Regions from separate parts of the Mongoliitalea sp. genome, predicted to be linked through region 2. Evidence: riboswitches for the same ligand, from Rfam matches in the RefSeq annotation. Region 2 holds a riboswitch; each other region holds the start of a gene.

Region 1 (4,060 bases), on a different contig from region 2:
TACAAATGAAAAGCCTAGGGGATTAGAAAGACTTCTAGGCTTTTTTGACGCTTCTCTGCTTCTAAAAATTTGTAATTTCGTGAAAAAGATAAATAGGGATTTGCAACCCCACTAGTGCTTTCGTATTTAAAATCACTCCGAAAACCTAAACACTCGCATAAATCTTGGTTGCTCACTCATGAGAATATCCATGTAATGAAGCTGGGGTTGACCATCTTTTAATACAGTAAATCCTATTCTGCTTTGAGGAGGAAAAGAAGATAAACAAGAAACGCAGGAAAAATCAATAGAGTCTACACAACTTTTACAAATCATCCACTCCATGAGTCGATCAATAACCTCTTGTTCAGATAGATTGGAAGGCAAGCTTCCTAAAAAGGCATTGACGGGAATGGCTATTTTTTCAAAATCTTCTTGTATTAAAGGGTTACAGAATGCAGCATCTAAGGTACAGGTAAATGTATCTTCACTTTCAAACAGCTGGCATGAACTGATAAACAAAAAACAGAGTGAGAGTAGAAATGAGATTTGATTTTTCATTTTTCACAGTTTGATTATAGCTAATACGCATAGCATTGACATAACGCCACAAGCATGACCGAAAATCTCATGAATTAACTACATGAATTCCACAAATGGGGATTACAAATCCCCATCATCTACTGTCCGAGATTTATAATCTCGGACAGCGGGCAGAGTGTAATCTTTTTTATCACACGCCCCTGTTATACCGCCTTAGGCATATATCCATTTATTTCGCAAAGCATATATCACTATCTACTCCTAAAAATCTATCTAGCTCAATATCCCTATCTCGATTTCTCCAAGGCCCGCTCTATATCAGCGATAATATCATCTTGATGTTCCAAACCTACCGAAATCCTTACCAGGCCATCAGTAATACTCACAAGGGCGCGTTCCTCAGGGCTTAATTTACTATGGGTGGTGGAGGCTGGGTGAGTTACGATACTTCTGCTATCTCCAAGGTTAGGGGTAATGGAAATCATCTGCAACTGATCAATGAAGCGCTGGGCTCGTGTCAGTCCACCATGAAGGTTAAGGGTGATAATTCCACCTCCCAGTTTCATTTGTTTTTGTGCCAGCTCGTATTGGGGATGTGTTTTCAAGAACGGATACTTAACAAATTCCACGTCTTTGCTATCTTGGAAATAGGTAGCAACTGCCAGTGCATTGCTACAATGCCTGTCCATTCTTACCGCTAAGGTTTCCATGCTTTTTGCCAACACCCAGGCATTGAAAGGAGACATAGATGGTCCCGTGTGTCTTGTGAAGTAAGTGACTTCATCCATTAGTTCCTTGGTACCTAAGATAAGTCCTCCCAATACTCTTCCTTGACCATCGATGAATTTGGTGGCGGAATGGGTTACTATATGTGCACCCCACTTGGCAGGTTGCTGTAGGTAAGGCGTAGCAAAGCAGTTATCGACTACCAAAATCAGGCTATGGGCAGCAGCAAATTTCCCGACCCATTCCAAATCAATGATCTCCAAACCAGGATTGGAAGGTGTTTCCAAAAAAAGCATCTTGGTGTTTGGTTGAACCAAGCGATCCCAATTTTTATAGTCTGATATATCTCCATAGGTGGAGGTAATTCCCCATTTTGGAAAAATGCGTGTCAGTAATTGATGCGTAGAACCAAATAAGGAGCGCGCAGCCAAAATATGATCTCCTTGCTGTAAGATGGAGGCAATTGAACCAAACATGGCAGCCATGCCCGAAGCAGTAGCAATACCTGCTTCTGTACCTTCAGCTACGCATACTTTATGAATCAATTCTGCGGTATTCGGATTGGAGTAGCGGGAGTAGATATTTCCATCGATTTCATCAGCAAACATCTGTCTGGCTTCTTCTGCATTTTCAAAAGTGAAGGAAGATGTCAAAGCAATAGGAGTGGAGTGCTCTCGCTGATGAGGATTTCCGGGGATGTTTCTGATAGCGTTGGTTTCGAAATTAGCCATATATGTTAGATTAATCTGTTTCTTGATTGATTATGAATAGTATAAAAATGCCGTTGCCAGATTTTTTGAATCCAGTAAATAAGAGCTTGATAGTGTGATAAATGGAAATAGATAATTGAATAGTTAACAGAAAAAATCAAAGACGAATATGGTCGTCTGAGGAAAGTATATTGAAGAAAGGAAATAGTTACGTACATAGTTGCCAATTTATAGTCCCCATTTGGGCAGGTTTTGGCACCTTTTCCTTCGCTTGGAGTGGTTGCCAGAGGGTCAATGAGCCTGTTCTCTCGCCTCTTCTTTATAAATCAGATAAAGAATCTGTCACAAAGAAAAATACACAAACGCAGAAAAGCAAATTTTGTAAAATCTACTGCTACGGTGATTCTTCATTGTGACAGCTATTGTTGAAACAAATTAATCTTTATTGGACGGAATATCCCGATTACTTCCCCCTTCTCGTTCGCCAACTTCTACTACCTCATAAATGACATATTTGGAAGCTCCTCTCCATGGAAGTGCATTGAGGTATTCCTTGTAGCGCACTTCTACAAATCGACCGCTTGCCCGCTCGAGTTGATTGGCTACATTATCCCCTTGTGCGCTAAAGCGGAATTCATTGCTTTGAAGTGCGCCGGCAGTGGGACTTTGGAAGCCTTCTTGTACCAATCTACCCTCCCAAGTTTTGAATACAAAGCCTTTTTTCTCGAAATAATTGAGTGTGCCACCCTTGACTCCTTCGCCAAAAACGAAGAAATATCTCCAATAAATCAATGCTGCAAGCACTAAGATGAGGATAGGAATGCTGATTTTTAAAAATTTTGCCATGTGTGTGTTGATGAATTTTAACTAAAAGTAAGAAAAGCTCTGTGGATTTTCTACTTTTTGTAAACAATTCCTCAGAAGAACTATTGTTACAGTATGCAACTCTTTCACGCTTCACCACAAGAAAATTTATTGCCTGTACAAGGAGAGGCATATTACTATCACGAATTCTTTACTGGCGACCAATCAGCTTATTTTTGGGAGAAGCTTTTGAATGAAATAGCCTGGAAACAAGAGCCTATTTGGATGTTTGGGAAGCAGGTGATGCAACCTCGATTAACCGCCCTATACGGAGACCCTTCCAAACCTTATGGGTATTCGGGTATAGAAATGACTCCAGTGGCATGGACAGATTTTTTGATTGACATAAAGAATGCGGTAGAACAGGAAGCTGGAGAAAAATTCACTCACGTATTGCTCAACTACTACCGAAATGGTGCAGATAGTATGGGATGGCATCGGGATAATGAAAAGGTGCTGGGTGGAAATCCTACCATTGCGTCGGTAAGCTTTGGTGCATCCCGTGCATTTCAATTAAGACACTACGAAAACAAACAGCTCAAAAAGTCAATTGAGCTGGAAAATGGCTCTTTACTCTTGATGAAAGGGGAGTGTCAACACTTTTGGGAGCATCAAATCCCCAAAACCAAAAAGGTCTTGGGGGGAAGGATTAATTTGACATTCCGGAAATTAATTTACTAGCCATTTGTAACTGCCATAGCCTTCTTTTTCCATTTCGGCCAATGGGATAAACTTCATAGCAGCAGAGTTCATACAATAGCGTAAACTGGTTGGGTTAGGACCGTCATTGAACACATGTCCCAAATGAGAATCTCCCAGTTTACTTCTTACTTCCACACGCATCATGCCATAGGAAATATCGGTTGGCTTATCTATCAGGCGGGCATCTATTGGTTTGGTAAAGGATGGCCATCCGGAATAACTCTCATACTTATCTGTACTACTGAATAGTGGGGCACCTGAAACAATGCAGACATAAATGCCTTTTTCTTTATTGTCGTTGTACTGATTGTTCCAGGCACGTTCGGTGGCCTCATGCATCGTAACATCGTATTGTAGCTTGGTCAAGCGCTTTTTCAACTCTGCATCACTAGGCTTTTTATACTGATCTGCCAGATTCACTGGCCAATGTTTGGCGATGAATGCATCTCTGCCTGAGCCTCTTCTATAGGCATAATATTCTCCTGGCTCTTTTTTGTAATAATCCTGATGATACTCCTCAGCTTCGTAGAAGTTGG
Region 2 (4,060 bases):
CCTACCTCTCACCAAAATACTTCCCCTTCGAACTCTCCTTCGGTCTCAATTTTTCAATTGCCTTCGCAGCTTCAATAGGTCTGTCGGTAGCCAGGATATCGGCCCCATTTTCAACAAATCCCACATACAACTGATCCCCACGGGCAATGGCACTTCGGTCTAAGTTGCCCATGGTGCCTAAGATTGTAAATACACCTAGTTCATGTAACTGCTGATTTAATGTAGCAGGTCTCTCAGAGGTGCCTGTAAATGCAATCCAGCGATCTACAGGAATACCCGATGCTTGGAAACGTGCGAGTTCCTCTTCATTTCGGATACTGACAGACAGCATCAAGTCTGGATGAAGACGATGGATTTGTTGGGCAGCTTCCAAACTGTATGTGATGACAGCTGCATAAGGCTCAGCTTCTTGTCTACGGATAGCATCCGTAATCATTGCAAAAGGAACCTCCCGCTTGATATCGACCGTAAACAAGGTTTTCCCTTTGCCCCAAGCTAACACTTCATCCAAGGTTGGTACTTTAAAGTCGGTAACCGTTCCTTCTTTGTCTACCAAGAAAAATTCTTGAATTTCTTGATAGGTATGATCGATGACACGGCCTTTTCCAGTGGTCGTCCTATCCAAGGTATTGTCATGCATTAAGACCAATACTGAGTCCTTGGTCACGGCTACATCAAATTCTATGAGGGATGGAGTATGCTTCAAGGTGTTTTCGAAGGCCTGCAAGGAATTTTCAGGATATCCGGGATAAGGACCTCCCCGATGGGCAGAGACCATGGGAATCCTATCCGAAGACCAAGTATAAAAATCCTTCGTCTCCTCCAAATTTCTTAATACGATGGTTTTTAGCCCCTTTTCATCGGTGGATTCTTGCGCCTGTGTGGTGCTCGCTTGCTTACAAGATACCAGCAAAAACAGACCTGCAATCAGTAATTTATTCATCGTTTTTATCTTTTTTAAACCAAAACCCTGAAGATCGTTTTTGAAACAAAGATTCCATGTCCTGAATCTCAAGGTTAAGCGCTTGGGTGGAAATCAGGATTTCAACCAAAGAAATGCCCAAGGAAACCAGCAAGGCCAACATACTTCCGATGAAGACGTAGTTGGCAGCTTCCTGTGCTTCTGTAAATATCAAAAACATACATATCACACAGAGCAAGAAACTCAATACCCCACACAATTGCATGTATTTAATCATGCTCAACCGGCGCTTGAGGTTGTGAATTTGCTCAATAATGATCTCCTGTTCGGGATTTTCCAAGTACTTTTTGTGCAATCCCCGTATGAGATTAGCAATGGCCAAAAAGCGGTTTGTAAAAGCCAGCATCATGAGCGTAATCGCAGAAAATAACAAGGCCGGGGTCGATAGCTGTAGCTCCATGAGTAGAAATGATTGAATGTTAAAAGTGAGAAATAAAGAAGGAAAATAAAAACAGCTCCTATAAAAGGTTCTTTCAAAAGCTAGTTTCCTCGGACTAAACCAAAAAAAACACGCTTCCAAAAAAAAACATGTTAACTCTATAATTTTTATAGGGTTTTTCTTGCTTTTCATGTTTGTCAACCCTTTCTTTGCATCATCCTTTCACTTTTTAGGTGTTGGGATTTATACAGAAGAGGCGAGAGACGGGCTCCCTGACCCTCTGGCAACCATTCGAATCGTCGAAAAGGTGCCAATTCCCACCAAGCATTCCTTGGAACTATAAATTCTTAACCACATGAAAAACACTCCTTGCAAGCCAATTTTATTCGTATCCCTACCAAAGAATACTGAGTCATCAATCGGTACAGGCTATTGGTTAATCAGCATTGGCAATTCTATTCGCATATTCAATTAACTATCATATACTTAAAACGAATCAACCATGGCTTATCGATTTGAAACGCTGCAACTGCATGCAGGACAGACCCCAGACAAGGCAACCAATTCCAGAGCAGTTCCCATTTACCAAACCACCTCCTACGTGTTCAATTCAGCCGAACACGGGGCCAATCTCTTTGCTTTGAAAGAATTCGGGAATATCTACACCCGAATCATGAACCCTACCACCGATGTCTTCGAACAACGCATCGCAGCGTTGGAAGGCGGTGTAGCAGCGGTGGCCACTTCCTCAGGACAAGCAGCCCAATTCCTTGCCCTGAACAATATTCTTCAAGCAGGTGAAAACTTTGTCTCCAGCCCTTCCCTCTACGGTGGTACTTACAATCAATTTAAAGTGGCATTCAAACGCCTTGGAATCACAGCCAAATTCGCCAAAGGTAACAATGCAGAAGATTTCGAGCCGCTGATTGATGAACATACCAAAGCCATCTACCTAGAAACCATCGGAAATCCTGAGTTCAATATTCCAGACTTCGAAGCCTTTGCCAAACTAGCTCAAAAACATGACCTGCCTTTAGTAGTGGACAATACGTTTGGAGCAGGCGGCTATTTATGCCAGCCTATCAAACACGGAGCGAATATCGTTACCTCCTCTGCCACCAAGTGGATTGGAGGGCATGGTACTTCGATTGGAGGGATCATCGTGGATGGAGGAAATTACAACTGGGGAAATGGTAAATTTCCACAGTTTTCCGAACCCTCAGAAGGCTATCATGGGTTGAATTTTTGGGAGGTATTCGGAGAAAACAATCCTCTAGGACTTCCCAATGTAGCCTTTGCCATGAGAGCTAGGGTAGAAGGATTGAGAGACTTCGGCCCGGCATTAAGTCCATTCAATTCTTTTCTGCTCCTTCAAGGACTGGAAACCCTTTCTCTGCGTGTGCAACGAACAGTAGAAAATGCCTTGGCTTTGGCAACTTGGCTGGAAAACCATCCAAAAGTCCAAAAAATAAACTATCCCGGACTCCCATCCTCTCCCCATCATGCATTTGGTAAAAAATACCTGACGCATGGCTTTGGAGGGGTGTTGAGTTTTGAGTTGAAAGGCGATAAAGAAAGCACCAGTCAGTTTATCAGTGAACTGAAACTGGTTTCTCACTTAGCAAATGTAGGCGATGCAAAAACCTTGATTATCCAACCATCCGCTACCACCCATCAACAGCTAAGTCAAGAAGAACAAACTGCTGCCGGAGTCACTCCAACCATGCTTCGGGTATCTTTGGGCATCGAGCATATCGATGATATCAAAGAAGATTTCCAGCAGGCTTTTGATAAGCTCTAAGCACATAAAAATACACCTGTCAGCGCATATTTCTCCTGACAGGTGTACCTTTCTAATATATGGGTAACCGCAAAATATCTACCCGTTTGTCGGTTTCTAACTTGACGAAGTAATGTCCATCTTCGATGTGATAGGGGTAATGGGGAGTTTTTCCTAAAGCTTTATAGCTAGCACGGGAAATGTCCAGTTCCCAAATTTCGTAGTGTTTTTCAGGGATATTCCATACCAACAGATAATCCCGCTTAAATTTTAAATCAGAAAACACTTCCCAAAATCTAAATTTATTGGTATCAACCCCGAGCTTTATTTGCTTTGCATGTACTTGTTCGGTAGTTTGGCTTAAGAGATAAAGAGTATTGTTCATTCGCTCAAGCATAAGCAATTGACCACCATTCACTGCATAGGTGACATTTCTGTAGGGAATATCCTCATAGATTACTTTTTCCGTTATAGGATGAAATTTCCACCAGGGATTTTTTTCTTTGCCATCGATGATGAAGTTAGATTCCACTGGTACTCTCCCACCATAAAAATCCTTTCTAGAAGAAGTAATATCCGGATTTGACCTTAGATCTTTTGTAGGCAAGGCAAAAAACTGCCGTTCAAATAATTTCGAACCTTCCTTATTTTTACCCTTCTTGGAAGATTCTTTTTTCTGAAAAAATGGCGTAATTACCCAATTATCCCAAAAAAATATTGGGTCATCTATTGACATTCCGTTTTCTTTGACATCAAAAAAATACCTCATTCCAATACTCCTGTCAATCACTATTTTGCCATCTTGAATGCTAAAGTCAAGGGAAGAATTACCAATAGAAGTAAACGAGTTTTCCTCGGTCTTTATAATCCGCCTATACCCTTCTAGCCAACCTGTCAAGGTATCAATACCCAAATTCTG
Region 3 (4,060 bases), on a different contig from region 2:
TATGTTGGTGAATATCCCTCGAAAATTTTTACAGGTGAGGGCCTAAGATTCCCAAATTCCTTTGGGTACGATTTCTAATACGTGCCCAAAAGGATCTTCAAAATAAAAGCTTTGTAAACTATCCTTCCATCCCTGTTCGTGGGTGATGTTGATTCCTTTTGCTAAAAGCCTTGATTTTGCTTCCAAGTAATCTTGTTTATTGACCTCAAAAGCAATGTGTTGCTTTCCTTTTGCAAAATGAGCGGGGAGTGTTTCTTCTTTGGCAGTGACCTCAGGAATAAAGCAAAGTAAAACTGAGCTTCCACAGCGAAAGAATATATGCCTTCCTTTGACTTTGGATATGACAGGCATTTCTAATGTGTCCCCATAAAAATCCTCTGCCAGATCAAGGTCAGATATGTATAGGCAGATTTCTTTGATTTGTATGAATTTCATTGAACCAACCTATTAAAAATCGAAGTATTGTTCAACCTTATTTGCGTGAGTAAGCATTCAAGTATTTAAGTGGTTAAAAAATTAGTTGCTTTGGTGAAACTTAGTTTTTAAATTTAAAACAAAAACTATGGTTCGAATCCTTTTCTTAACTTTTGTTGGATTACTTCTGTTGGCATGTGGTACTAAATCCACTCAGAATGATACCCTCGTTTTTGAATTAACTGGACAGCTCAAGCAGCTTCAGTTACCGGAAGGATGGGGACAGTTTAATTTAGGGTGGAGGATATCTTCTGCCGGAAAAATCTTAGTGATTAACAATCCTACCTCGGAAATTGCGATTTATAAGGGGCTTGATGATTCATCACCATTAGTTATCAGTTTAGAAGCTGATGGGCCAGATGGAATAGGTGGGCCGATAATGGATACTCAATGGGGATATGATGAATCATTTTGGGTATCGACCTTTGGAGATAAATTAATCCAATTTGATAGTGAAGGGTCCATCCTGAGGCGGGTTTCAATTCCTACAGAAAGTCTTTTTGCTCAGAATGTTTCCCTATTGAATTTTAGTTTTGTTGCTACAGAATCAAGTGTTTATTTTCCCGCAGCACCGCTTACATTTGCTTGGAACACCTTAAGTCCAGAAGAAATTCAAGGGATGCCCAATTTGCTTCGTTTGGACTTGGATACGAATGAAATCAGTGTTTTATCTACCTATGCAGCCGATTTTTTAGGAACTAACCTGAATAAAAATATTATGCCAACCTTATTTGAAGGGCTTAATAATGCTGTCATCATCAATCATAACTTCAAAGATATTTGGGTGTACCAAGACGGGGAATTAAAGCAACAGGAAGTTTCCTTTAGTCAGTTTTCATCTAGTCCCCCCACTTCTTCAAAGGATATCTTCGAAGATATGGAAGAAATTATGTGGTTAATGAATTATTCTGATGCGTATTGGGATGTGGTCAATTTGCCGCAACTTGATATGATGGCCAGAGTTGTAAAGTTTGACGAACGCCCAGAGATGGAAGGACCAGGTATGGACTTTGTTCCTTCTAAATGGGGTTTGGTGCTTACGGATGCTAATTTTAGCAAACTCGGAGAGTTTATATTTCCCATCAATGCCTATAACCCTCAATTATCTTACTCTAGTTCGGAAGGGATATGGGTTTGTACCACACATCCCAACCGATCAGATATGGAGGAGGGTGTTTTGGTATTTGAATTGTTGGCTATCAAGTAAACATCAAAGTGTATCTTCTAAGTAGAAACTGCTTAGAATATAGCTTAGTTGCTCGTATTCTATCAGAAATGCATCATGCCCCAAATGGGAGCTGATTTCCCGATAGGTGCCCTTAGGGACATGCTTGGCTATCAACTGTGATTCTTCTTTCAAAAAAAGCATATCTGTATCCACCCCAATTGTTAATACTTTGCTGGGAATTTGTTGTAAAGCTTTTTCTAGGCTACCACGTTTTCTTCCCAAGTCATGTGCATCCATGGCTTTGCTCAGCGTCCAGTAGGAAAAGGCGTTAAAGCGTTTGGCCAGTTTTTGTCCCTGGTACTGGAGGTAGGATGAAATTCGATAATTGTCCAGTTTTTCTTCCGTATCTTCTTGTTTGAGTTCGAAGTCTTTGGGGTGGCGGTAAGAAAGCATAGCAATGGCTCGGGCGGCTTTCAAACCGTCTTTTCCTGCATCAGGTTGCCGTTCGCCCCAGGTGCAATCAGCAGCTATAGCCATCCGTTGTGTTTCATTGAAACCTCGTATCCAGGGAGTAGCCTTGGCATTGGATGCAATGATGATGCTATGTTTTACCTGATCTTGAAGTAGGTAAGCCCATTCCAAGCCTACCTGCCCTCCCAGAGAACCGCCAATAATGGTGTCTATCCTTTCAATTTCCAAATGCTGCCTTAGCAAATCCAACGAATTGGCCATGTCTCGTGGTGTGACTTGCGGAAAGTCATAATAATAAAAATCTCCACTAATGGGGTTTACTGACAAGGGAGAGGTACTGCCATAGCTGGAGCCTAGTAAATTGGCACATACAATAAAATGCTTGGATGGATCATAGAATCGGTCTTCGCCAATAAGTCCATTCCACCAATCAGAGACCTTTGCATCACCTGTCAAGGCATGAATGACCCAAATTACATTGTCTTTGGCGGCATTGAGATTGCCTAGGGTGGTAAAGGACAACTCAAACTCAGGTAAAATTTCTCCGGATTCTAGTGTGAAGGGTTCATGATGGATGAAGGTATCTTGACTCATATCGATGGTATAATAACTGCTGATCAAATTCATGGGAAATGTAAACTAATGAGATGTAACACAAGGTGAAAGCAATTGGCAATAAGCCATGTGAAGAAGCGACCGCATGAGTCGTTCACAAGTTGATAAGATGTGTTAATGCTGATAAGCCGTACGTGTCATAACTGTTGAATTTATAGTTCCGAAGGGAGATATTCCAATCGGCAGGAATTGGCACCTTTCCACACGGATGGTTGCCAGAGGGTCTCAGAGCCTGTCTCTCGCCTCTTCTGTATAAATCCAAGCACTAAAAAGTGAAAGGATACTGCAAAGAAAATATGCTTGGTTGGATTTACCAACCATTTCTCGTGATTTTTTAAAACAGGTCAAAGAATTTGAGCTACTTGAGCTTTGGATATTGCTGTTTGTTAAAGATGTTAGTTCATGCTTTCCAGTACTCTTGATTCATCCGTACTATGTTGGCAACTGAAATTCCTTGGGGGCATACTGCCTCGCAGGCTTTGGTCATCGTACAGGATCCAAAACCCTCTGCATCCATTTGAGCTACCATTGATTTTACGCGCTTACCAGCTTCTATACTTCCTTGAGGAAGCATAGCTAAATGACTGATTTTTGCCCCTGTAAAGAGTGCGGCACTGGCATTTTTACACATAGCCACACAAGCACCGCAACCAATGCATGCCGCGGAGTCAAATGCTTCTTCTGCTAATTCATGAGAAATCCGTGTACTATTGGCCTCAGGAGCTTGGCCTGTATTGACGCTGATGTAGCCTCCCGCCATGATGATGCGGTCAAAGGCTCTACGGTCTATGCACAAGTCTTTTTTGATGGGGAAGGCCTTTGCACGAAAAGGCTCAATGACTAATGTTTCACCATCTTTGAAACTACGTAAATGAGTTTGACAGGTAGTCACACCCTTCTCAGGACTGTGAATATCACCGTTGATAACAAAGCCACATTGCCCACAAATACCTTCCCTACAGTCCGAATCAAAAGCAACAGGTTCTTTATCAGACAAAATCAATTGTTCGTTTAACACATCCAACATCTCCGGCACAGACATCTCTTGATGCAACCCATTCAATTCATAGGTCTCGAATCCTCCTTTGGATTGATTGGATGCCTGTCTCCATATTTTTAAGGTTAATTTCATAATCAGGCGTAGGTTCGTTCTTGTGGTTTAATAAATTCAAACTGTAAGTCTTCCTTATGAAGCTTGAAGTGGCCATCTGCATATTCCCAAGCAGAGACATATTGGAAATTCACATCATCCCGCTTGGCCTCTCCTCCAGGAGTCTGATGCTCTACACGGAAATGTGCACCGCAGGATTCCTCCCGTTGCAAGGCATCATG

What was found. A riboswitch is a leader RNA that binds a small molecule or an ion and turns the genes downstream of it on or off. The one in region 2 is predicted to bind S-adenosylmethionine.
Region 1: linked by a shared signal. The riboswitch ahead of ACXIUD_RS14810 (trans-sulfuration enzyme family protein) and the one ahead of ACXIUD_RS08890 (O-acetylhomoserine aminocarboxypropyltransferase/cysteine synthase family protein) in region 2 are both predicted to bind S-adenosylmethionine.
Region 3: linked by a shared signal. The riboswitch ahead of ACXIUD_RS12985 (homoserine O-acetyltransferase family protein) and the one ahead of ACXIUD_RS08890 (O-acetylhomoserine aminocarboxypropyltransferase/cysteine synthase family protein) in region 2 are both predicted to bind S-adenosylmethionine.

Annotation. Positions count from the first base shown of each region.
Region 1 covers NZ_JBSZCK010000040.1:147,657-151,716, forward strand. The annotation lists gene ACXIUD_RS14805 (hypothetical protein) at 133-540, opposite strand; gene ACXIUD_RS14810 (trans-sulfuration enzyme family protein) at 810-1,979, opposite strand; SAM riboswitch class I at 2,184-2,286, opposite strand; gene ACXIUD_RS14815 (hypothetical protein) at 2,394-2,804, opposite strand; gene ACXIUD_RS14820 (alpha-ketoglutarate-dependent dioxygenase AlkB family protein) at 2,898-3,503, shown strand; gene msrB (peptide-methionine (R)-S-oxide reductase MsrB) at 3,492-4,060, opposite strand, start outside.
Region 2 covers NZ_JBSZCK010000024.1:253,732-257,791, forward strand. The annotation lists gene ACXIUD_RS08880 (glycerophosphodiester phosphodiesterase family protein) at 2-943, opposite strand; gene ACXIUD_RS08885 (DUF2721 domain-containing protein) at 936-1,382, opposite strand; SAM riboswitch class I at 1,602-1,707, shown strand; gene ACXIUD_RS08890 (O-acetylhomoserine aminocarboxypropyltransferase/cysteine synthase family protein) at 1,864-3,162, shown strand; gene ACXIUD_RS08895 (hypothetical protein) at 3,215-4,060, opposite strand, start outside.
Region 3 covers NZ_JBSZCK010000035.1:33,702-37,761, forward strand. The annotation lists gene ACXIUD_RS12970 (UpxY family transcription antiterminator) at 1-46, shown strand, start outside; gene ACXIUD_RS12975 (VOC family protein) at 43-435, opposite strand; gene ACXIUD_RS12980 (DUF4221 family protein) at 563-1,681, shown strand; gene ACXIUD_RS12985 (homoserine O-acetyltransferase family protein) at 1,685-2,740, opposite strand; SAM riboswitch class I at 2,878-2,987, opposite strand; gene ACXIUD_RS12990 (succinate dehydrogenase/fumarate reductase iron-sulfur subunit) at 3,129-3,860, opposite strand; gene ACXIUD_RS12995 (fumarate reductase/succinate dehydrogenase flavoprotein subunit) at 3,863-4,060, opposite strand, start outside.